3 regions of the Janthinobacterium foliorum genome follow, and region 3 is predicted to be linked to each of the others. Evidence: predicted binding sites of a transcription regulator. Region 3 holds the regulator's gene; each other region holds the start of a gene.
The links. The regulator sigma-54, encoded in region 3, starts transcription at its own class of promoters, with help from an activator protein. The targets are predictions, from matches to a motif close to TGGCANGNAANCTGCTTT.
Positions count from the first base shown of each region.

Region 1: ACZ92H_RS06035 (urease accessory protein UreD) is a predicted target of sigma-54. The motif match lies at 4,882-4,899, and genes of this name have one in related genera.
Region 2: ACZ92H_RS17360 (circularly permuted type 2 ATP-grasp protein) is a predicted target of sigma-54. The motif match lies at 2,947-2,964, and genes of this name have one in related genera.

Region 1 is NZ_CDXDQE010000002.1:352,058-359,625, reverse strand. Features, by position in the region: gene ACZ92H_RS06050 (sensor histidine kinase) at 1-597, shown strand, start outside; gene ACZ92H_RS06045 (EAL domain-containing response regulator) at 772-2,976, shown strand; gene ACZ92H_RS06040 (DUF885 domain-containing protein) at 3,017-4,753, shown strand; gene ACZ92H_RS06035 (urease accessory protein UreD) at 4,929-5,795, shown strand; gene ACZ92H_RS06030 (urease subunit gamma) at 5,812-6,114, shown strand; gene ACZ92H_RS06025 (urease subunit beta) at 6,209-6,538, shown strand; gene ureC (urease subunit alpha) at 6,540-7,568, shown strand, end outside.
Region 2 is NZ_CDXDQE010000008.1:145,289-152,856, reverse strand. Features, by position in the region: gene ACZ92H_RS17375 (TonB-dependent receptor) at 1-661, shown strand, start outside; gene ACZ92H_RS17370 (hypothetical protein) at 761-1,633, shown strand; gene ACZ92H_RS17365 (sensor histidine kinase) at 1,713-2,870, shown strand; gene ACZ92H_RS17360 (circularly permuted type 2 ATP-grasp protein) at 3,001-4,473, shown strand; gene ACZ92H_RS17355 (alpha-E domain-containing protein) at 4,467-5,411, shown strand; gene ACZ92H_RS17350 (transglutaminase family protein) at 5,411-6,244, shown strand; gene ACZ92H_RS17345 (proteasome-type protease) at 6,321-7,199, shown strand; gene ACZ92H_RS17340 (alpha/beta hydrolase) at 7,318-7,568, shown strand, end outside.
Region 3 is NZ_CDXDQE010000014.1:113,780-121,347, forward strand. Features, by position in the region: gene rapZ (RNase adapter RapZ) at 1-417, shown strand, start outside; gene ACZ92H_RS24060 (enoyl-CoA hydratase/isomerase family protein) at 414-1,505, opposite strand; gene hpf (ribosome hibernation-promoting factor, HPF/YfiA family) at 1,661-2,020, opposite strand; gene ACZ92H_RS24070 (RNA polymerase factor sigma-54) at 2,091-3,569, opposite strand; gene lptB (LPS export ABC transporter ATP-binding protein) at 3,574-4,329, opposite strand; gene lptA (lipopolysaccharide transport periplasmic protein LptA) at 4,329-4,910, opposite strand; gene lptC (LPS export ABC transporter periplasmic protein LptC) at 4,936-5,547, opposite strand; gene ACZ92H_RS24090 (KdsC family phosphatase) at 5,592-6,125, opposite strand; gene ACZ92H_RS24095 (KpsF/GutQ family sugar-phosphate isomerase) at 6,125-7,135, opposite strand; gene ACZ92H_RS24100 (cation:proton antiporter domain-containing protein) at 7,244-7,568, shown strand, end outside.

The sequences.
Region 1 (7,568 bases), on a different contig from region 3:
ACGTCGAATGCCGTCAAGTTCGCAGGCAGCGGCTGCATCACCTTGCGCGTGCGCGGCGAACGGCTGGACGAGGATCGCTGGCGCCTGTCGTTTGCCGTCAGCGACACGGGCGCCGGCATCGCCATGGAAGACCAGCAGCGCATTTTTGAGCCGTTCGTGCAGGCCGACAGCGCGGGGCCCAAGGATGGCACGGGGCTGGGCCTGGCCATTTCGCGCGAATTCGTGCGGTTGATGGGCGGCGAACTGACGGTCGAATCGGCGCCGGGGCAGGGCGCCACCTTCCGTTTCAGCATTCCCGTGCAGGCGGCCCGGCTGCCGCAGCAGCCACCCTTGCCGCCTGCCATGCCGGTGCTGGCGCAGCCCGGAGAGTTGCCCGCCCTGCAGGCGCGCGACCTGGCGCTGCTGGACCACGACGCGCGCGCCGCCTTGCTGGTGGCGCTGCGCGAATTGAACCTGGCCCGCGTGGCCTTGCTGCTGGCCGGCTTGCCGGCGGCGGCGGCGCCGCTGGTGCCGGGCTTGCAGGCGATGCTGGAGCGGCATCAGTACCGCCAGCTATGCGCCTTGCTGGAGGACGACAGCAGCCTGGCGGCAGTATGAAAGTGTGGACAGCCAACATCGCTTTAGATAAAAAGGCAAGCAAATTGCCGGCGATGGATGGTGCTAAATTGCAATAAAGATTATGATGATGGTACGTAGTTCACTGCAAAGAAATGTCTTGTCCAGCGCGGCAACGGAGCGCCGCGCCTCATCCAAAGCTGAGAGAACTGCTACATGCACCGCGATTTTTCGGAAGTGAATTCGAAGGGCGAAGTACTGATCGTTGAAGACACGCCGGCGTCGCTCAAGTTGTTGAGCGATTTGCTGGGCAGCGCCGGTTATGCGGTACGCCAGGCGCCGAACGGCGAACTGGCCTTGTGGACGGCGCAGGCGCGTCCGCCGGAACTGATCCTGCTCGACGTGCGCATGCCGGGCCTCGATGGCTTTGAAGTGTGCCGGCGCCTGAAGGAAATCCCCGCCCTGCGCCAGGTACCCGTGATCTTTCTCTCGGCCCAGTACGATACGGACGACAAGGTGCGCGGCTTTGCGCTGGGCGCCGTCGACTTCATCGCCAAGCCGTTCCAGGCCGAGGAAATCCTTGCCCGCACCGACGCCCACGTGCGCCTGGCGCGGGCGCAGCTGCAACTGGCGCAGGAACGCGCCAACCTGGAGCGGCGCGTGGCCGAACGCACGGCGGAACTGGAGCAGGTGGCCAGCACGCTGGCGCGCGAAGTGCAGATCCGCCGCGCCAACGAGGAATTGCTGCGGCTGTCGGGCCAGGTCTTCGAGGCCACGCAGGACGCCATCCTGATCACCGATCCGGCCGGCGTCATCGTCACGGCCAATCCCGCGTTTACCCGCATCACCGGCTACGCGGCGCAGGAAGTGGTGGGCACCGACATCATGCGCCTGCACGCGGAATACACGGGCGAAGCGGTGCTGCTGGCCCTGCGCCAGGGCTTGCGCAGCAGCGGCTGCTGGTCGGGCGAGGTGCAGACGCGACGCAAGAGCGGCGACACCTATCCCTGTTTGCTCAGCGCCTCCACCGTGCACGGCCCGGACGGCGCCGTCGTCAACTACGTGGGCGTCTTCCTCGACATCAGCGAGCGCAAGGCCGAGCAGCACCTGATCGATTTCCTCTCCTACCACGACGCCTTGACGGGCCTGCCCAACCGCGTGCTGATGCGCGAGCGCTTCGAACACGCGCGCGCGAACGCCGCGCGCGATGGCCAGCAGGTGGTGCTGATGTGCCTGGACCTGGACCGCTTCAAGAACATCAACGATTCGCACGGCCAGGCCGTCGGCGACAAGGCCCTGCAGGTGGTGGCGCGTTTCCTTTCCGGCTGCGTGCGCGAGGGCGACACGGTGGCACGCCAGGGCGGCGACGAGTTCCAGATCCTGCTGCAGGACGATGCCCTGCTGGGGCGCACCCTGGCGCTGGCGCAAACCATCCTGGCCGGCCTGCGCGAGGAGCTCAGCGTCGATGGCGAACGCCTGGCGCTGACCACCAGCATCGGCATCGCCATGTGCCCGGCCGACGGCGACAGCCTCGATGACGTGCTGCGCCACGCCGACACGGCCCTGGTGCGCGCCAAGGAAATGGGGCGCGACCACTACGCCTTCTTCACCGAGCGCATGGGCAGCGACATCCGCGCCCGCCTGGCCATGCAGCAGCAGCTGCGCGGGGCCATCGGCCGCGATGAATTCGAGGTGCATTACCAGCCGCAGATGTGCTTGCGCACGGGCACCATGCTGGGCGCCGAAGCCCTGCTGCGCTGGGACAATCCCGTGCTGGGCAAGGTGCCGCCAGGCCTGTTCATCGCCCTGGCCGAGGAGTACGGCTCCATCACGGCCATCGGCGAGTGGGTGCTGGAAAGCGTCTGCGCGCAGATCCGCGCCTGGCACGATGCGGGCCTGGGCAGCATCAAGGTGGCCGTCAACCTGTCCGGCAAGCAGTTCGCGCAGGACCGCACGGTGCCGTTCGTCGAGGCGGCCCTGCGCAAGTACGGCATCGCGCCCGCCTGCCTGGGCATCGAGATCACGGAAAGCACCGTGATGGGCGATCCGGACAAGGCGGTGGCGGCCCTGACGCGCCTGAAGGATATCGGCGTGGGCATTTCGCTCGACGACTTCGGCACCGGCTACTCCAGCCTGGGCTACCTGAAGCGCTTCCCCATCGACGTGCTGAAAATCGACAAATCCTTCGTCGATGATGTCACCACCAGCAGCAGCGACGCGGCCATCGCCCGCTCCGTCATCTCGCTGGCGCACAACCTGGACATGCGCGTCATCGCCGAAGGAGTGGAAACGCGCTCGCAGGTGGATTTTCTGACGGAGCACGGCTGCGACGAGATGCAGGGCTATTACTTCAGCCGGCCATTGCCGGCGCAGGCCTTTACGGCGCTGCTGCGCGAAAAAAGGATGCTGGCGCTGGCGTGAGCAGGTATGCTGGCTCTTTTTTCTCTTGGGCAAGTATTCCGTGAAAAGACTGATCCCCGCGCTGCTGGGCGCATGCATGCTGTTCGGCGGCGCTGCCGCGGCAGCCACCGACACCGTGCCGCCTGCGGGCGCCGCTGGCCAGTTCCTGCAGATTTATGGCGCCGAATGGCAATGGCGCCAGGAGCAGAAGCTGGACGCCGGCCTGCCACGCGTGGACGCGGCCACGCAGGAAAAGCGCCGCGACTACTGGGCGCGCGTGCTGGCGCAGCTCGATGCGCTCGATTCCGCCAGCCTGGCGGGCGACGATGGCGTCAACTTCGCCGTCTACCGCGCGCAGGTGGCGGCCTTGCTGGCGGCGCAGCAGTTCCGCGAGTATGAGCGCCCCCTCAATGCCGATACGGCTTTCTGGAATGACCTGGCATATGCTGCCCGCAAGCCGCTGCGCACCAGCGCCGACTACCGCGCCTACATCGCGCAGCTCAATGACGTGCCGCGCTATTTCAGCGAGCAGATGGAAAATATGCGCGCCGGCCTGCGGCGCGGTTTCACGCCGCCGCGCGTGACGCTGGCGGGGCGCGAGCAGGCGCTGGCCGACGTGGCCAACGCGGCCGATGCGCGGGCGACCCTGTATTACCAGCCCTTGCGGCAGCTGCCGGCCAGCATGCCGGCGCAGGAACAATCGGCCTTGCGCGCCGCCGCCGTGCAAGCCATCCGCGACGCCGTCATGCCGGCGTTCGGCGAGCTGCTGGCCTTCATGCGCGACGTGTATATTCCCGGCGCGGCCATGACCCTGGCTGCCGAACGCCTGCCCGACGGCAAGGCGTACTACCAGTCGAAGATCACGGAATTTACCACCACGGACATGAGCGCGGCGCAGATCCACGCCATCGGCCTGCGCGAGATGGAGAAGATCCGCGCCGAGATGGGCGCCACCATCGCGCAGACGGGCTTCAAGGGCGACTTTGCCGCCTTCCTGCAATTCTTGCGCAGCGATCCGCAATTCTATGCGCGCACGCCGCAAGAGCTGCTGATGCGCTCAGCCTGGGTGGCCAAGAAGTTCGATGCCAAGGCGGCGCAGTATTTCGGCTACCTGCCACGCCAGCGCTTTGCCATCATCCCCGTGCCGGACGAGCAGGCGCCCCATTACACGTCGGGCCGCGGCGGGCCGGGCGTCTACCTGGTCAATACCTATGATTTGCCATCGCGGCCCCTGTACAGCATGCCGGCGCTGACCCTGCACGAATCGGCGCCTGGCCGCGCCTTCCAGATGCCCGTGGCGTTGGAGCAGAAGGGCCGGCCGGCCTTCCGCCGCGCCTACATCTCCGCGTATGGCGAAGGCTGGGCACTGTACTGCGAGCGCCTGGGCGCCGAGATGGGCATCTACGAGAATGCCTATGAAACCTTCGGCATGCTCAGTTACCAGGCCTGGCGCGCCGCGCGCCTGGTGGTCGACACGGGCATCCACGCGCAGGACTGGACGCGCGCGCAGGCGCAGGCCTATCTGCACGAGAACACGGCCTTGTCCGCGCATGAAATCGAGACGGAGGTGGACCGCTATATCTCCTGGCCGGGCCAGGCGCTGTCCTACTACCTGGGCGAGATGGCCATCCTCGATGGCCGCCGCAAGGCGGAAATGGCGCTGGGCGAGCACTTCGACATCCGCGCCTTCCACGACATGGTGCTGGAAATGGGGTCGGTGCCGCTGCCCGTGCTGGAACGGCGCATCGACGGCTTCATCGCCGACGGCGGCAAGAGCCCGTACCTGGCGGCACCGTGACTGCCTAGCATGCGCCGGGCGTGGCGGGCGCACCACGGTGGTGCGCCCGCCATTTCACGGTGCACGATTCTCACTTTTTCCTTCCTGGACAGCGCGCCGCGCCGCCAATTGCCGGCCCCCGTCGTAACTGGCACATTTTCTGCTTTGTTGATCGTTATTTACACGATTGCAGTGCATGCCAGACCGCCCCCATTTCGCCACGCCTTCTGACGCCAGCGCCCACAGCGCCTGGCAGGCGCATCTGCGCCTGGGCTTTGCGCTGCACGATGGCGTCAGCCGCCTCGTCGAGCGCACGCACAGCGGTCCCCTGCGCGTGCAAAAGCCCCTGTATCCGGAAGGCGATGGCGTCTGCCACGCCATCATCATCCATCCGCCCGGCGGCGTGGTGGGCGGCGACCAGCTGGCCGTCGACGCCACCGTCGGCGATGGCGCGCACGCGTTCCTCACCTCGCCGGGCGCGGCCAAATGGTACCGCGCCAACGGCCACGTCTCGGGCCAGCGCATCGCGCTGCGCGCAGGCAGCGGCGCGGCCATCGAGTGGCTGCCGCAGGAGAGCATCTTCTTCGACCAGGCCTGCGTGCGCCTGCGCCACACGGTGGAACTGGCGCCGGACGCCAGCTACATCGGCTGCGACATCGTCTGCCTGGGCCGCAGCGCCTCGGGCGAAGTGTTCAATAGCGGCAGCATCAGCCAGCAGGTGCAGATCCGCCGCGGCGGCAAGCTGCTGTGGTGGGAGCAGGGCGTGCTGGCGGCCGGCGGCGCGCTGATGGCCAGCCCGCTGGGCCTGGCGGGCCACACGGTGTGCGCCACCCTGATCGCCGTCGGCATGCCCATTGCGCCGGCCGTGCTGGCGGCCGTGCGCGGGATCGCCGTGCCGGCCGGCGCCGCATTTGGCGCCACGCAGATGAAATCGCTGGTGGTGGTGCGCCTGCTGTGCGCCGACAGCGAGGCGGCGCGCCGCATCATGCTGGCCGCCTGGCAGCTGCTGCGCCCCGCCATGCTGGGGCGCGACGCGGTTGTTCCGCGCAGCTGGAATACCTGACATCACAAGGAAAGACATGGACCTGACTCCCCGCGAAAAAGACAAGCTGCTCATTTTTACCGCCGCGCTGCTGGCCGAACGGCGCCTGGCGCGCGGCCTGAAGCTGAACTACCCGGAAGCGGTGGCCCTGATCAGCGCGGCCATCATGGAAGGGGCGCGCGACGGCAAGTCGGTGGCGCAGCTGATGTCGGACGGCACGAAGATCCTTTCGCGCGGCGACGTCATGGACGGCATCGCCGAGATGATCCCCGACATCCAGGTGGAAGCGACCTTCCCCGACGGCAGCAAGCTGGTGACCGTGCATCATCCGATACCGTAGTTTTCATTGCATGGCAGGGCGCCATCCGCGCCGTGCCTGTGTCGCGCCGGCGATCCGCCGGCCAGTGTAGGGCGCATAGACGAAGGAAACCATCATGACACCAGGCGAATACAGATTGGAAGAAGGCGAAATCAGCATCAATGCGGGCCGCGCCACGGCGACCGTGGTGGTGGCGAACCGGGGCGACCGGCCGATCCAGGTGGGCTCGCATTTCCACTTTTTCGAGGTCAACCCGGCGCTGTCGTTCGAGCGCTGGCGCGCCTACGGCATGCGCCTCAATATCACGGCCGGCACCGCCGTGCGCTTTGAGCCGGGCCAGCAGCGCACCGTGGAACTGGTGGCGCTGGCGGGCGAACGCAAGGTCTTCGGCTTCAATGGCGAAGTGATGGGCGAATTGCAAGCTACGCCACCGGGAAAGGATTGAGATGGCCAGTATACCCCGCAGCGCCTATGCCGAGATGTTCGGCCCCACCAAGGGCGACCGCATCCGCCTGGCCGACACGGACCTGTTCATCGAAATCGAGCATGACTACGCCATCTACGGCGAAGAAGTGAAGTTCGGCGGCGGCAAGGTGATCCGCGACGGCATGGGCCAGTCGCAGCGCTGCGCGGCCGAGGTGATGGACACCGTCATCACGAACGCCGTGATCCTCGACCACTGGGGCATCGTGAAAGCCGACATCGGCCTGAAAAACGGGCTGATTTTCGGCATCGGCAAGGCGGGCAACCCGGATATCCAGCCCGGCGTGACCCTGGCCATCGGCGGCGCCACGGAGATCATCGCCGGCGAAGGCATGATCGTCACGGCCGGCGGCGTCGACACGCACATCCACTTCATCTGCCCGCAGCAGATCGAGGAAGCCCTGATGAGCGGCGTGACCACCATGCTGGGCGGCGGCACGGGACCGGCCGTGGGCACCGCCGCCACCACCTGCACGCCGGGACCGTGGCATTTGCACGCCATGCTGGCGGCCGCCGACGCCTTTCCCATGAACCTGGGCTTCATGGGCAAAGGCAACGTCAGCCTGCCGCTGCCGCTGGAAGAGCAGGTGCGCGCGGGCGCCATCGGCCTGAAACTGCACGAGGACTGGGGCAGCACGCCGGCCGCCATCGACAACTGCCTGAGCGTCGCGGAACGCATGGATATCCAGGTGGCGCTGCACAGCGATACCCTCAACGAGGGAGGATTCCTGGAGCACACCCTGGCCGCCTTCAAGGACCGCACCATCCACACTTTTCACACGGAAGGGGCGGGCGGCGGCCATGCGCCGGACATCATCGCCGCCGTCGGGCAGGCCAACGTGCTGCCCTCCTCGACCAACCCGACGCGCCCGTTCACCGTCAACACGCTCGACGAGCACCTGGACATGCTGATGGTGTGCCACCACCTGGACCCGGCCATTGCCGAAGACGTGGCCTTTGCCGAGTCGCGCATCCGCCGCGAAACCATCGCC
Region 2 (7,568 bases), on a different contig from region 3:
CGTGGCCAGCGGCACCTATTTCGACGGCACGACGGACCAGCTGGTGAGCAACCATGGCGAAGTCTTTGCGCCGTACAAGTCCAAGCAAAAGGAGATCGGCGTCAAGTATGACGCTGGCAAGCTGGGCATGAGCGCCGCCCTGTTCTCGACGGCCAAGCCCTTGCCGGCCATCGTCGGCACGCGCGCCACCCTGTCGGGCGAGCAGCGCAACGAGGGCCTGGAACTGTCCGTCTTCGGCACGCCGGTGGCGGGCGTGCGCCTGCTGGGCGGCCTGACCTGGCTCGACACGGAGCAGCGCAACACGGACAAGCCGCTCAATAACGGCAAGCACGCCATCGGCGCACCTAAAATGCAGGCGAGCGTGGGCGGCGAATGGGACGTGCCGGGCGCGCCGGGCCTGAGCCTGAACGCGCGCGCCGTGTATACCTCGACGCAATACGCGGACTTGGCCAACACCAAGCAGTTGCCGTCCTGGACCCGCGTGGACATCGGCGCCCGCTACCTGACGCAGCTGGCAGGCCACGACGTGACCTTGCGCGCGCGCATCGACAACGTTGCCGACCGCAGCTACTGGGCCTCGGCCGTGTCCTCGTTCGATTCGGGCAGCCTGGTGCTGGCCGCGCCGCGCACCGTCGTCGTTTCCGGCAGCGTGGCGTTCTAAGGGGCCAGTTGCCGCATTTCCAGGAAAGGCTGCCTTCGGGCAGCTTTTTTTTCGCGTGCGCGCCTGTGCCGCAACGCAGGCTTGGGCGACAATGCCCGCATGAGATTCCCTGCCCTGCTCCTGTTACTCGCCATGTCGCTGCCCGCCGCTGCCCAGCTGCAAGCGCCCTGCCCCTACGCCGCCTGGAAAAGCGGCTTCCAGGGCGATGCACGGGCGCAAGCCACCTGCCTGTTGCGGCCCGTGCAACGCTATGCCCGCCTGGGCGCCAGCGCGCCCTTGCCGGACTTTCTCGACAGCCACATCGGCCGGCGCATGGCCATCGCGCCCGCCGCCCTGCGCGCGTACCTGGCGGCGCGCGGCATCCGCGAGGCCGACGTGGGCGGCGCCGTCGATGCGCCCCTGTCGCGTGCCGTGGGCCGCCTGGTAGCGCCCGTCGCACGCTACTTTGTCATCCACGACACCAGCTATCCGAATTTCCTGGCAGAACCCATTCCCGCCCACATCAACGACGCCAGCTGGGATTTCAACGACTTTACGCTGCGCAATCCCGCGCTGGGCGGCGGGCCGAAAGGCCATGTCTACGTCAACCGCCTGGGCGGCTCCCTGCAGGTGCGCGACTTTGGCACGGCCAGCTACGCCAGCAAGCTGGAAAAGGACAAGCCGTCGTGGACGGGGCTGTTCCTGCACGTGGAACTGGTGCAGCCGCGCAACTCCGTCCCGGGCGGCGGCAAGGGCAACGATGGCCTGGCGCCCGATCCCGGTTTTACGCCGGCGCAATATGAACGGCTGGCCCTGCTGTACCTGGCCGCCGGCGTGCGCAAGGGAACGTGGCTGATTCCCGCCTTCCACGCCGTGCTCGATACGGGCTTTGCGAATGGTCATGACGATCCACAGAACTTCTCACTGCAGGATTGGTCGCAGGCGCTGGCCCGCCTGCACGGCGTGTTACAGCAAGGCGACAGCGTGCCGTAAAGCGCGCATGCGGGCGTTTCCCTGGCCGCGGAATTGGCGCATACTATCGAAAGCATAGCCATTCCTGCAAGGAGTTCAGATGAAACTTGCCACGGATCATCAGGCAGATCGGCAGGCGCGCCCCCACCGTCCGCTGGCGCGCGCCCAGCGCCTCTTCGCCATGCGCGATGCGGTATTGACGGCCTGGGAACAGCGCGTGCGCGCCAGTGTGCGGGGCGCGGACCAGCTGCTCACGCCCATCCTCATCAATACCCTGCCCGCCTTCTTCGATAACCTGGCCGAAGCCCTGACGCCCGGCCACCCGCGCGAGAACGCCACCAGCGACAGCAACGTGCCCGCCGTGCATGGCAACGAGCGGGCGCGCATGACCAATTACGGGCCGGAACAGGTAATCCAGGAGTACCAGATCTTCCGCGACTGCTTCGCCGCCGTCGCGCACGAATCGCACATCACCCTGCACAGCAAGGACTGGCGCATCATCAATGCCTCGATCGACATGGGCATCCGCGAATCGATCCGCGAATTTACTTCCATGCATGAAGGTTTCCGCCGCCGCATCGCGGCCGGCCTGTCGCACGACATGCGCAATCCGCTGGCCGTCATCAGCACCAGCGCCCTGCTGCTGCTGCGGCAAACGGAGCCGGACAAGGTGGCGGCGCTGGCGCAGAAGATCGCCGACCACGGCAAGCGCCTCGACAGCATGATCGAGGAGCTGCTCGACACGCTCAGCTACCACCGGGGCCAGCAGCTGCCGCTGGCCCTGAGCCAGTTCGATATCCTGCCGCTGGCGCACGCCGTGGCCAGCCAGGTCAACCTGCAGCATCCGGGCAAATGCATCGTCAGCGGGCAATCCGTCACGGGCTGGTGGTGCGAGAATTCGTTGCGCCGGGCGCTGGAAAACCTGCTCGGCAATGCCATCAAGTATGGCGATGACGAACCCATCAGCGTTGTCGTGGAAGCTACGCACGAGCGCATGATCGTCAACGTGCACAACGGCGGGCGGCCCATTTCGCCGGAACAGAGCGCGCGCATTTTCGACTACCTGCGCCGCGAAAACCTGGGCCCCGCGCCCGGCTGGGGCATCGGCCTGCCCTACGTGCAAAACGTGGCGGAAAGCCACGGCGGCAGCATCGCCGTCGACAGCTCGCCGGAAACGGGTACCAGCTTCATCTTCGACTTGCCCGTCGATTGCCGTCCCTTCGTCCAGCCTGCCGACGTCCCCAAGAGTGCCTCGTAACGCACCAATACGGTGCGGATGACGGATTTACGCCACAAAAGTGGTCATTTTTTACACATTTTCAGGTGCGTGGCACTGGCATGATTTCTGCTGAGCTATAGTCAGATACGGCTCAAGGGGAAATCTCAACATGGCAAATTTTTTCAATGAAATGACTGCAGATGACGTGGGATCGGACAGCAAGGTACGTGAACACTATCGTGAATTCGACAATTGGCTGGCGCAGCAATCCCCCGACACCATCGCCCGCAAGCGGGCCGAAGCCGACCTGACGTTCCGCCGGGTCGGCATCACCTTTGCCGTCTACGGTGACGATGCCGGCACGGAACGCCTGATTCCCTTCGATACCATCCCCCGCATCATCCCCGCCGCCGAGTGGACGCAGATGCAAACGGGTCTCGTGCAGCGCGTGCAAGCCTTGAACATGTTCATCCATGATATTTATCATGAGCAAAACATCATCAAGGCGGGCATCATTCCTGCCGAGCAAATCTACAAGAACGCGCAGTACCGCCCGGAAATGCAGGGCATCGCCGTCGCCTCGGACATTTATGCCCACATCGCCGGCGTGGATATCGTGCGCGCCGGCCAGGGCGAATTCTATGTGCTGGAAGACAATTTACGGGTGCCGTCCGGCGTGTCCTACATGCTGGAAGACCGCAAGATGATGATGCGCCTGTTCCCGGAACTGTTTGCGCGCAACCGCATCGCCCCCGTCGACCACTATCCGGACATGCTGCTCGACAACCTGCGTTCCGTCGCGCCCATGGGCGTCGACGATCCCACTGTCGTCGTCATGACCCCCGGCATGTACAACTCCGCCTACTTCGAGCACGCCTTTTTGGCCCAGCAGATGGGCGTGGAACTGGTGGAAGGCAAGGATCTGTTCGTCAACGACAATTCCGTGTACATGCGCACCACGCGGGGACCGAAGCGCGTGGACGTGATCTACCGCAGGGTCGACGACGATTTCCTCGACCCGCTGGCCTTCCGCTCGGACTCGTCCCTGGGCGTGCCGGGCCTGCTGTCCGTCTACCGCGCCGGCCGGGTGACGCTGGCGAACGCCATCGGCACGGGCGTGGCGGACGACAAGTCGATCTATCCTTTCGTGCCCGACATGATCAAGTTTTACCTGTCGCAGGAACCGGTCTTGAACAACGTGCCGACGTACCAGTGCCGCAAGAGCGCCGACCTGTCCTACGTGCTGGCCAATTTGCCCAAGCTCGTGGTGAAGGAAGTGCACGGCGCGGGCGGCTACGGCATGCTGGTGGGGCCGGCGTCCAGCCTGGCGCAGATCGAGGACTTCCGCCAGCGCCTGCTGGCCAATCCGGGCGGCTACATCGCCCAGCCGACCCTCGCCCTGTCCGCCTGCCCCACCTACGTTGACGCCGGCATCGCGCCGCGCCACATCGATCTGCGCCCGTTCGTGCTGTCCGGCAAGACGATTTCCATGGTGCCCGGCGGCCTGACCCGCGTGGCCCTGGGCGAAGGCTCGCTGGTGGTCAATTCCTCGCAGGGCGGCGGCACCAAGGATACGTGGGTGCTGGAACCCGCCGTTGCGGAAGAAAAAGCAAACTATCAGGCAGGAGAGAAAACATGCTGAGCCGCACCGCCGATCATTTGTTCTGGATGGCCCGCTACACGGAACGGGCCGAAAACACGGCGCGCATGCTGGACGTCAACATGCAGACGTCGATGCTGCCGCAGTCCGAGCAGGACGCGGAACAGGGCTGGCGCGCCACCCTGGGCATTTCCGAGCTGCAAAGCGCGTACGACCACAAATATGGCCGTTTTCATACGCGCGACGTGCTCGACTTCATGGTGCGCGACCCGAACAACCCATCTTCCATCCTCGCCTGCCTGACGGGGGCGCGCGAAAACGCCCGCGCCGTGCGGGGCACCCTGACGACGGAAGTATGGGAAATCCAGAACGCCACCTGGCTCGACATGCAGAAGCGCCTGAAGAGCAATCTGCTGGAAACGGACCCCAGCGCCTTCTTCGAATGGGTGAAATACCGCTCGCACCTGTCGCGCGGCGTGACCCTGGGCACCATGCTGAAGGACGAAGCCATCCATTTCATCCGCCTGGGCACCTTCCTGGAACGGGCCGACAATACGGCGCGCATCCTCGACGTGAAATTCCACGGCGCGCGCGACACGTCGAAAGACATCACCCAGCGCGACTTTTACTACTGGGCGGCCCTGCTGCGCTCCGTCTCTGGCTTCGAAATCTACCGCAAGGTCTACCGCGACGTCATCACCCCGGCGCGCGTGGCGGAATTGCTGATGCTGCGCGGCGACATGCCCAGGTCGCTCTTGGCCTGCATGGATGACGTGGTGGAAAATTTAAAACATATCCGCAACGACGTGTCCGCCGATACGGAGCGCTTCGCCGGCAAGCTGCATGCGGAGCTGAAATTCGGCCACATCGACGACATCATGAAGGCGGGACTGCACCTGACCCTGACGGAGTTTCTGGAAAACATCTATGACCTGGGCAACCGGGTCAGCCGCGACTTCCTCGTTCCCTTGGCGGCCTGATGCAGCTCACCATCCGCCACGAAACCCATTACGCCTACAGCGCGCCGCTGGCCTACACCATCCAGCAGCTGCACCTGACGCCGCGCATCGAGCCGCAGCAGCGGGCCCTGTCCTGGCAGATCGCCACGCCGGGCCAGTGCCACGCCTACACGGATGCCTACGGCAACCTGTCGCACATGCTGACCATCAATGGCAGCCATCACTCCCTGAGCCTGGTGGCGCATGGCGTGGTGGAAACCATCTATCCGCACAAGGGACGCCTGAACCTGGTCGATACCCTGTCGCCGCTGCTGTTTACCATGCCGACGGCACTTACCCAGGCCAACCCCGCCATCCTGGAACTGGCCGCGGCCAGCCTGCCTGACCGCCGCGTGACGGCGGGCACGGGCCACTTGCTGCGCCTGGCAGAGCACATCGTCGGCAAGGTGGCCTATGAAAGCGGCGCCACCATGGTCACCACGACGGCCGGCGACGCCCTGGCCCTGGGACGCGGCGTGTGCCAGGACCACGCGCATGTGTTCCTGGCCTGCTGCCACGCCTGGGGCATCCCGGCCCGCTACGTGTCCGGCTATATCGATCCGGGCACGACGGGCCACGCGGCCAGCCATGCCTGGGTCGATGCCTGGACGGAAGACACGGATTTCGCGGGCTGGGTCAGCATCGACGTCACCCATGCGCGGCTGATGACGGATGCGTATTGCCGCTTGGCCATCGGCCGCGACTACGATTCGGCCGCGCCCGTGCGCGGCGTGCGCCAGGGTGGCGGCACGGAAACGTTAAGAGTCGATGTGCAGATCGTGCCCGTACATGCCCGTCTCAACGGGCAGGAATGAGGCTGGCCGGGCCTTGCAGCATAGTTGGCAGGCCCGGCTGGTGTAGAATGCTTCCCCTTTGACTGAATTTGCTACGATGACTTATTGCATAGGCGTGCGCCTGAATGAAGGCCTGGTCTTCCTGTCCGACTCCCGCACCAACGCTGGCGTGGACCAGGTGGGCACCTTCCGCAAGATGAGCGTGTTCGAGAACCCGGGCGACCGCATGCTGGTCTTGATGACGGCCGGCAACCTGTCGATCTCGCAAGCCATCCGCCAGCTGGTTTCCGAACACGTGGATGCGGATGGGCGCAGCATCTGGAACGTGGGCAATATGTACGACGCGGCCCGCATCGTGGGCGACGCCGTGCGCACCGTGCACCAGCGCGAAGCGAAGGCCCTGGCCGACTGCGGCATCGATTTTAACGTCAGCATCATCCTGGGCGGGCAGATCGGCGCCGAACGCTGCCGTTTGTTCCAGGTGTATTCGGCCGGCAATTTTATCGAATCGCACGATGAAAACACGTATTTCCAGATCGGCGAAGCCAAATATGGCAAGCCCATCATCGACCGGGTCATCAATCCGTTCACGCGCCTGGACGAAGCGGCCAAGTGCGCGCTGATTTCCATGGATTCCACCCTGCGCTCGAACGTTTCCGTCGGCTTGCCGCTGGACCTGCTCGTCTACGAGACGGGCAGCCTGGCCGTCACGCGCTTCGTCACCATCGATGAAAAGAACCAGTATTTCCGCATGATCCGCGATACCTGGGGCGAGCAATTGAAACATGTGTTTGAAGGCATCGACGATCCCGTGTGGAACGCGGCGCCGGAAACGGCCACGAATGTGCTGTCGTCAAGCAATATGCACAGCAAGCCCGTGCGCGTCGCCATCCCCGAGCACGTGAGCCGCGGCAGCCTGACGCTGGCGCCCCTGCAGTCGCTGGCGCAGCAGTTCAGCGACGACAAGCAGCATTGAACGGCATTGATATGTGATACGCAAGGTGCGTGCGCCGCTGGACAAGTCGCCTTGCGCGTGCTTTTATGGCAATATGGGTTGACATTCAATCCAGATTGACCTGAAAGGCAGGTGGCGCATGGACTTGATCACTTCCGCCGTCGTCGCGGCCATCGAACATGGCGCGCCCGGCCTCGCGCCGGCCGCCGTCACGTCCCACTACCAGCAGATCAAGGCGGCCATCGCCAAATTCGACAGCGCGGCGGCTATCCTGGCCGCCATCGCCGCGCTGGAAGCGAACCCTGCCGATACGCGGCTGCAATTGGCGCTTTCCGCGGCGCTGGCCACGGCCAAGGTGCCGGACGACATGGAAGCCCTGTTTGCCGCGCA
Region 3 (7,568 bases):
GCCAACAAGCTGCGCAGCTGGATCAAGGATATCGTCGCCTCCGAGCGCGCGCCGCTGACCCTGTTCTTCGAATCGTTCGCCTTCAAGCTGGGCGTGCCGCTCGACGCCGATTTCGTCTTCGATGTAAGGGCCTTGCCCAATCCCTATTACGACCTGGCGCTGCGCCCGCTCGACGGACGCGACGCCCCCGTGATCGCCTTCCTCGATGCCCAGCCCAGCGCGCTGGAAATGCTGGCCGACATCCGCGCCTTCATCGAAAAATGGTTGCCATCATTCAAGTCCGACAACCGCAGCTACCTGACGGTGGCGCTCGGCTGCACGGGCGGCCAGCACCGGTCCGTGTACATGGCAGAACGGCTGACGCAGTATTTCAGCGCCAACGAAAGAGTCGTGCTGCGCCACCGCGAACGGGCTTAGGGCCTATCCAGGTCGCGCAGCGGGTGCGCCTGTGCCGGCCAGACGGGCGCAAAGAAGCGCGCCACCATGGCTGCGTCGACCTCGTCCAGGCTGGCGGGATTCCAGCGCGGCGCATTGTCCTTGTCGACCACCAGCGCGCGCACGCCTTCGAGCACTTCGCCATGTTCGAAATTGTGGCGCACCACAGTGCGTTCCATGCGCAGGCAATCGGCCACGCCCAGATGCGCGCCGCGCCGCAGCAGCTCCTGCGTCACCGACATCATCAGCGGCGAGCGCAAGCGCATGGCCGCCAGCGCCTTGCCGGCAAACGCGCTGTCGTCCTGCGCCAGCGAGGCCATGATGGCGGCCACGTTGCCGGCGCCGAAGTGGCGGTCCAGCGCCGTGCGCGCCGCGGCCAGCGCGGAATCGCCCGCCTGCGCCTGGAACGGGGCCGCCAGGGCCTTGATGGCGACGGGCAAGGCTTCGCCCTGCGTCGTCTCGAACAGGGCCAGCAGCGCGGGCATCTGCGCTTCAGGCAGGTACACGTCGGCCAGGCCCGTGTACAAGGCATCGGCCGCGCCGATGGTCAAACCCGTCAAGCCCAGGTACAAGCCCAGCTGGCCCGCCAGGCGGGACAGGAAATAACTGCCGCCCACGTCGGGAAACAGGCCGATATTGACTTCCGGCATGGCCATGCGCGTGCGGCCCGTCACGATGCGCAGCTGGTTGCCGGGACCGGCTTGCGCCACGCCCATGCCGCCGCCCATCACCACGCCATCCATGATGGCGATATACGGTTTTGGATAGAAATGAATTAAATGATTTAATGCATATTCTTCAGTAAAAAAATCTTCCAGCAGTGCGCTGCCGCCTTGCGGCGTAGACAAGCCCGCATCGTAAAAGAAGCGGATGTCGCCGCCCGCACACAGGGCCTTGTCGCTGCTGGAGCGGATCACCACGGCGTCTACCTGCGGATCGTCGCGCCAGGCCAGCAGGGTGGCGCTGAGGGCCCGCACCATCTCCAGCGACAGGGAATTCAAGGCTTTCGGGCGGTCCAGCACGATGTGGCCGGTACGGTTGCGGATGGCAGTCTGGACGAAGTCGCTCATGGCAGGATGGAAAGTAGTGGGCATGGCAACATTCTAGCGCCTTCGGGTGCAATATTGCGTTCCCGTGGCCCTGCCCGACGCGGGCGACGGGCGCAAAAAAGGGCGCGGTAGGCGCGCCCTTAGTTGATCACAACCGGTTGACAGTGGCAGGCCGTTTAGACGGCGGCGACTTCTTCATCCGAGTTGTCTGGCAGATGCTTGATCGCCTCTTTACCGTGCCCTTGCACTTTGGTTTTGTACTTCATCACTTGCCGGTCCAGCTTGTCGATCAGGGTATCGATCGCGGCATACAGGTCTTGCGCCAGGCTTTCCACGTAGACGGTCTTGCCGCTCAGACGCAGGTTGACTTCGGCCTTTTGACGTTTTTCTTTCTCTTTGAGGTTGTCGACGGTCAGAATCACGGCAATATCGATGACTTGATCGAAATGACGCTTCACACGCTCCAGTTTCGCTTGTACGTATTCACGGATGGCTGGTGTCACTTCAAGATGATGTCCGCTGATGGTGAGATTCATACACACTCCTAAAGATGATTCGGGTTCGTGCGGTCCATCGTATCCGGCCCGCAGAGGAACCGAAAAAAACTTACAAACACTTACGCAGACTCACTGGCGGAATTTTCAATGCTTCCCGGTATTTGGCAACAGTACGTCGCGCAATCACCATGCCTTGTTCCCCCAGCATGTCCGCAATCTTACTGTCGGATAAAGGATTTTTAGGGTCTTCAGCTCCTGTCAGTTGCACGATCAATGCCCGTATCGCCGTCGATGACGCTTCGCCCCCCGCTTCGGTGGCGACATGGCTACCAAAGAAATATTTCAACTCGAACATGCCGTGCGGGGTCAGCATGTACTTTTGAGTTGTTACCCGCGAGATAGTACTCTCGTGTAAACCCAGTGTATCAGCTATTTCACGGAGCACAAGGGGACGCATGGCAACGGCCCCATGCGAGAAAAAATTCTTTTGTCGTTCTACTATCGCCTGTGCCACGCGCAGGATGGTGTCGAAGCGCTGGCGCATGTTTTTGATCAGCCACTTGGCTTCCTGCAACTGTGCGCCCATGGCCCCTTCGCCCTTGCCCTGCTTCAACAAATTGGCGTACATGGCGTTGACGCGCAGGCGCGGCATGACGTCGTTGTTCAGCGTCACCTGCCAGCCACTGCGCGCGCGCTTGACGACGACGTCGGGCACCACGTAATCGGACACGTCCGAGGCAAACACGGCGCCCGGATGCGGGTTGCACAGGCGGATCACCGTCTGCGCCTCGCGCAAGTCTTCGTCGTCGCAATCGAGGGCTTTTTTCAGCTTGTTGAAATCGCGCTGGGCAAACCAGGCCAGGTGTTTTTCCACGATGACGAGGGCCATGCGGCGCGTCACCATGGCGATGTGCGGCAAACGCCTGATCTGCAGCGCCAGGCACTCGGACGCGTTGCGCGCGCCCACGCCGGGCGGGTCGAAGCTTTGCAGCAGGGACAAGGCCGTGCGCAGCTCGTCGGCATCGATCTCCAGCTCTTCCGGCAGGCGCGCCAGGATGTCGTCGAGCGGCTCTTCCAGGTAGCCATTGTCGTCGAGCGCATCGATGATCAGTTCGACGAGCGCGCGGTCGCGCAATTCCAGCACCGTCACGCGCATCTGTTCCATCAGGTGCTCGCGCAGGGTGCAGTGGTGGGCTTCCAGCTGCGGACGCGAATCCTCGTCGTCGGGCGCCTTGCCGCGGCTCGCCTCGCTCCAGTCGCTGTCGGCGCCATCCATGGCGGCCGGGGCGTCGCCGCCCTCGCCGTCAAACGTCTCGGCTTCGGCCGGCGCCACCGGCGCGTCCTGGCCCGGCGGCTGGGGCGGCGCTTCGGCCGGTGCCGCCGTGGAACTGAGGGCGCCATCGGAAAGCAGCCGCAGCGAACGGTCGAGCGGATCGTCGAGCCGTTCGAGCAGGGGATTGTCCGTCAACAGTTGCTCGAGTTCCTGGTGCAATTCCAGGGTAGACAATTGCAACAGGCGTATCGATTGCTGCAACTGAGGCGTCAGTGCCAGGTGCTGCGAGGTGCGCAGCTGCAATGATTGTTTCATTGGCTCACATACGGAAGTGTTCGCCCAGATAGACCCGGCGTACCGACTCGTTCGCGATGATGTCGTCGGGGCGTCCCGACGCCAGCACCGAGCCCTGGTTGATGATGTAGGCACGGTCGCAGATACCCAGCGTCTCGCGCACATTATGATCGGTGATCAGCACGCCGATATTGCGCTCCTTCAAGAAGCGCACGATGCGCTGGATCTCGATCACGGCAATCGGATCGACGCCGGCGAACGGTTCGTCGAGCAGCACGAAGCGCGGGTCGGTGGCCAGCGCGCGGGCGATTTCCACGCGGCGGCGTTCGCCACCGGACAGGGACAGCGCCTGGTTCTCGCGCAGCTTTTCAATCTGCAAGTCGGCCAGCAGCTTGTCCAGGCGCTCTTCGATCTCGGCCTTCTTCAGGGGACGCCCTTCGACGGTCTGGATTTCCAGCACGGCGCGGATATTGTCTTCCACCGTCAGCTTGCGGAACACGGACGCTTCCTGCGGCAGGTAGGACAGGCCCATCTGCGCGCGGCGGTGGATCGGCAGGCTGGAAATGTCCACGCCGCTGATATCGATGGTGCCGCCGTCGGACGGCACCAGGCCGACGATCATGTAGAACGAGGTGGTCTTGCCGGCGCCGTTGGGGCCCAGCAGGCCCACCACTTCGCCGCATTCGACTTGCAGCGACACATCATGCACGACTTGCCGCTTGCCATAGGTTTTCTGCAGCCCGCGAACGATCAGGGTGCTGCCGCAACGTGTATTTTCCATTATTTCTTTCCTGGCGCAGGCGTCGCTGGCGCCTTCTCCGCCGCTGGGGCCTTGGTCTTCGGCTGGATCACCATGCGCACGCTGCCGGCGCCCGGGGTGCTGGTGCCGCTGTCGGAGTTTTCCATCGTAAACACTTCCTTGCGGCTGTCATACGAAATGAAGGCGCCGTTGGCCACGTCCGTCGGTTTCGTGCCTTCCAGGCGCGTCAGCTTGGCCTTGGAAAACAGTTTCACCACTTCCGTCTTGTTGTCGTATTCCACGCGCTCCGCTTCGCCTTCCACCCACAGGTCGCCCGCGCCATCGCGCTTCTGGCGGAACGTGGCCAGCTTGCCCGGATCGGCCCAGAAGGTGATGAACTGGTAGCCCTGCGGATCTTCCGTGATCAGGGCCCGGCCCGCCTTCATGGTCAAGGTGCCTTTCACCAGCACCACGTCGCCCGTCAGGGTGCGCGTCTGCTTGACGTCATCGACCTGGCCGCGCTGGGCCGTGATGACGGCTTCCTTCTCGGAATCGGCCTTTTCGGCATGCGCCGTGCCCATGACGGCCAGCGAAAATAGGGTCAGCAGCAAGATGTTTTTCATATTATGGTTTCCTTGTTTCATTCTGTCATTTGGCCGCGGCACCTGGCCGTGGTTTCGGCGGCAGCACGATGCGCAGGGCATTGTGCACTTCCACCACGCCGGTCGCGTTATTCGCCTTCATGCCCACGCCATGGATGCGCGAGGCGCCCGTCAGGATGTCGACAGGGACATCCGTTTCCATCCGTTCTTCATCCGGGTATACCGTCAGCGCTTCCGTCTTCAGGGTCAGGTTCTGCGCCTTCGGACTGGCCACGCGGTCGACCACGACCTGGCGGTGCAGCTGCAGCCGGGTATTGTTCTGGTCGATATGCGCCAGTTCCGCGTTCATGTTCATCGGCGGCATGTCGGGCGTCAGCTTGCGCACGAACGGCTGGTCGATATCGGACGAATCGTCAAGCGGGTAATGCGTGAGCTTGGTGCCCGACACGATATAGCTGGGCTTGCCCGTCAAGTCCATGCGCACCAGGCTGAAATTGGTAATGAAATAGTCGGGCTCGTTCACACTCTTGCTGGCATTGATATCCTGGGCATTCTTGTTCATCACCTCGAGCAGCCAAAAGCTGCCCAGCGCGACGACAACCGCGCCCAGCACGGTAAAGATGATGCGCCAGCGATGGGCGCCTCCTGGCTTTTGCATAGTGCTTCACTCTCTCCAATGACACTGGCGGCAAGGCGCGCGCCTCACTCCAGGAACGGCGCCATGACGCGCGCATAGTTGTCCTGGGCGCGCAGCAGGAATTCGCAGATCTCGCGCGCCGCGCCACGCCCGCCGCCGGCCTGCGTCACGTAATGCGCCATGGCCTGCACTTCCGGCCGCCCGCCGGGCACGCTCACGGCGAAGCCGACGCGGCGCAGGATGGGGGCATCGATGACGTCGTCGCCGATATAGCCGCACTGCTCTTCCGTCAAGCCCGTCAGCGCCAGCAGTTCGCGGAACGGCGTCAGCTTGTCATGGCCGCCCTGGTGCACATGGGTAAAGCCCAGGTCTTGCGCGCGGCGCGCCGTGATGGGCGAGCGGCGCGCGCTGATGATGGCCGTCTGCACGCCCGATTCCTGCAGCAGCTTGATGCCCAGGCCATCATACACATTAAACGTTTTCATCATCTCGCCGTCCGGGCCGAAATGCAGGCTGCCATCGGTGAGCACGCCGTCGACATCAAAGATCATCAGTTTGACCTTGGCCGCGCGCGCCAGGTTGTCCGCCACGCTGTCCATCAGATCACCTTCGCTTGCGTCAGGTCATGGATATGCAGGGCGCCGACCAGCTTGCCGTCGGCATCGACCACCAGCATCTGGTTGATGCGGTACTGCTCCATCACGGCCACGGCATCGACGGCCAGGCGCTCGGGCGCAATGCTGCGCGGCTGCGCATGCATGACGTCGCGGATCGCCACTTTCGTGAAATCCTGCACGCGCTCGAACATGCGGCGCAAGTCGCCATCCGTAAACACGCCCACGGGACGGTTGTCCGCGTCGACGACGGCCGTCATGCCCATGCCCTTCTTCGTCATTTCTTCCAGCGCCTGCAGCAGCGACGCGTCCACCGGCACCTTCGGCACCTGTTCGCCGCTGCGCATGACGTCGTGCACGTGCGTCAGCAGGCGGCGGCCCAGGGCGCCGCCCGGATGCGAACGGGCAAAATCTTCTTCCTTGAAACCGCGCAAGTCCAGCAAGGCCACGGCAATCGCGTCGCCCAGGGCCAGGGTCACGGTGGTGCTGGCCGTCGGCGCCAGGTTCAGCGGACAGGCTTCTTTTTCAACAGAAATATCCAGATGCACGTCGGCCAGCTGGGCCAGGCTGGAGTTCGGCTTGCCCGTCATGGAAATCAGCACGCCGCCCATGCGCTTGACGACAGGCATGATGGCCATCAGTTCCGATGATTCGCCGGAGTACGAGATGGCAATAAAGGCATCGTCCGATGTGACCATGCCCAGGTCGCCATGGGCCGCTTCGGCCGGATGCACGAACAGGGCCGGCGTGCCGGTGGACGCGAGGGTGGCGGCAATCTTGCGCGCGATATGGCCGGATTTGCCGATGCCGGAGACGACGACACGGCCCTTGCATTGCAGCAACAACGCCACGGCGCGGCCGACGCTGTCGTCCGTGGCCAGGCGCGCATGCAGCGCAACGATGGCGTCGGACTCAATCTGCAAGGTGGTGCGGGCCAGCGCGACAGCGCGCTCGGCCGTGGCTTGCATGTCAATTCGATCAAAAGCTTTCAGCATTGTTTTTTCATGGGTTACACTCATGCCCAAAGTATAAACGAATTAGGAAAGCAAAAAACTTGCCAGTCACAACAAACAACGATTTCACCTGAGCTCCCCGGGCAACCCATGTTTTCCTCGCTTGAACTGACCCTGATGTTACTCGGCAGCGCCGTGCTGGGCGTGGTCGCTTTCAGAATGTTGCATTTGCCGCCCATGCTGGGCTACCTGGCCGTCGGCATCGTCATCGGTCCCCACGCGCTGGGCCTGGCGGCGGAAAACGAGGCCAGCCACACCCTTGCCGAATTCGGCGTCGTCTTCCTGATGTTTTCCATCGGGCTCGAGTTTTCCCTTCCCAAGTTTCTCGCCATGCGGCGCATCGTCTTCGGCCTTGGCATGGCGCAGGTCGTCACCACCATCGTCGCCACCGTCGTCTTCGGCTGGTTCGTCGGGC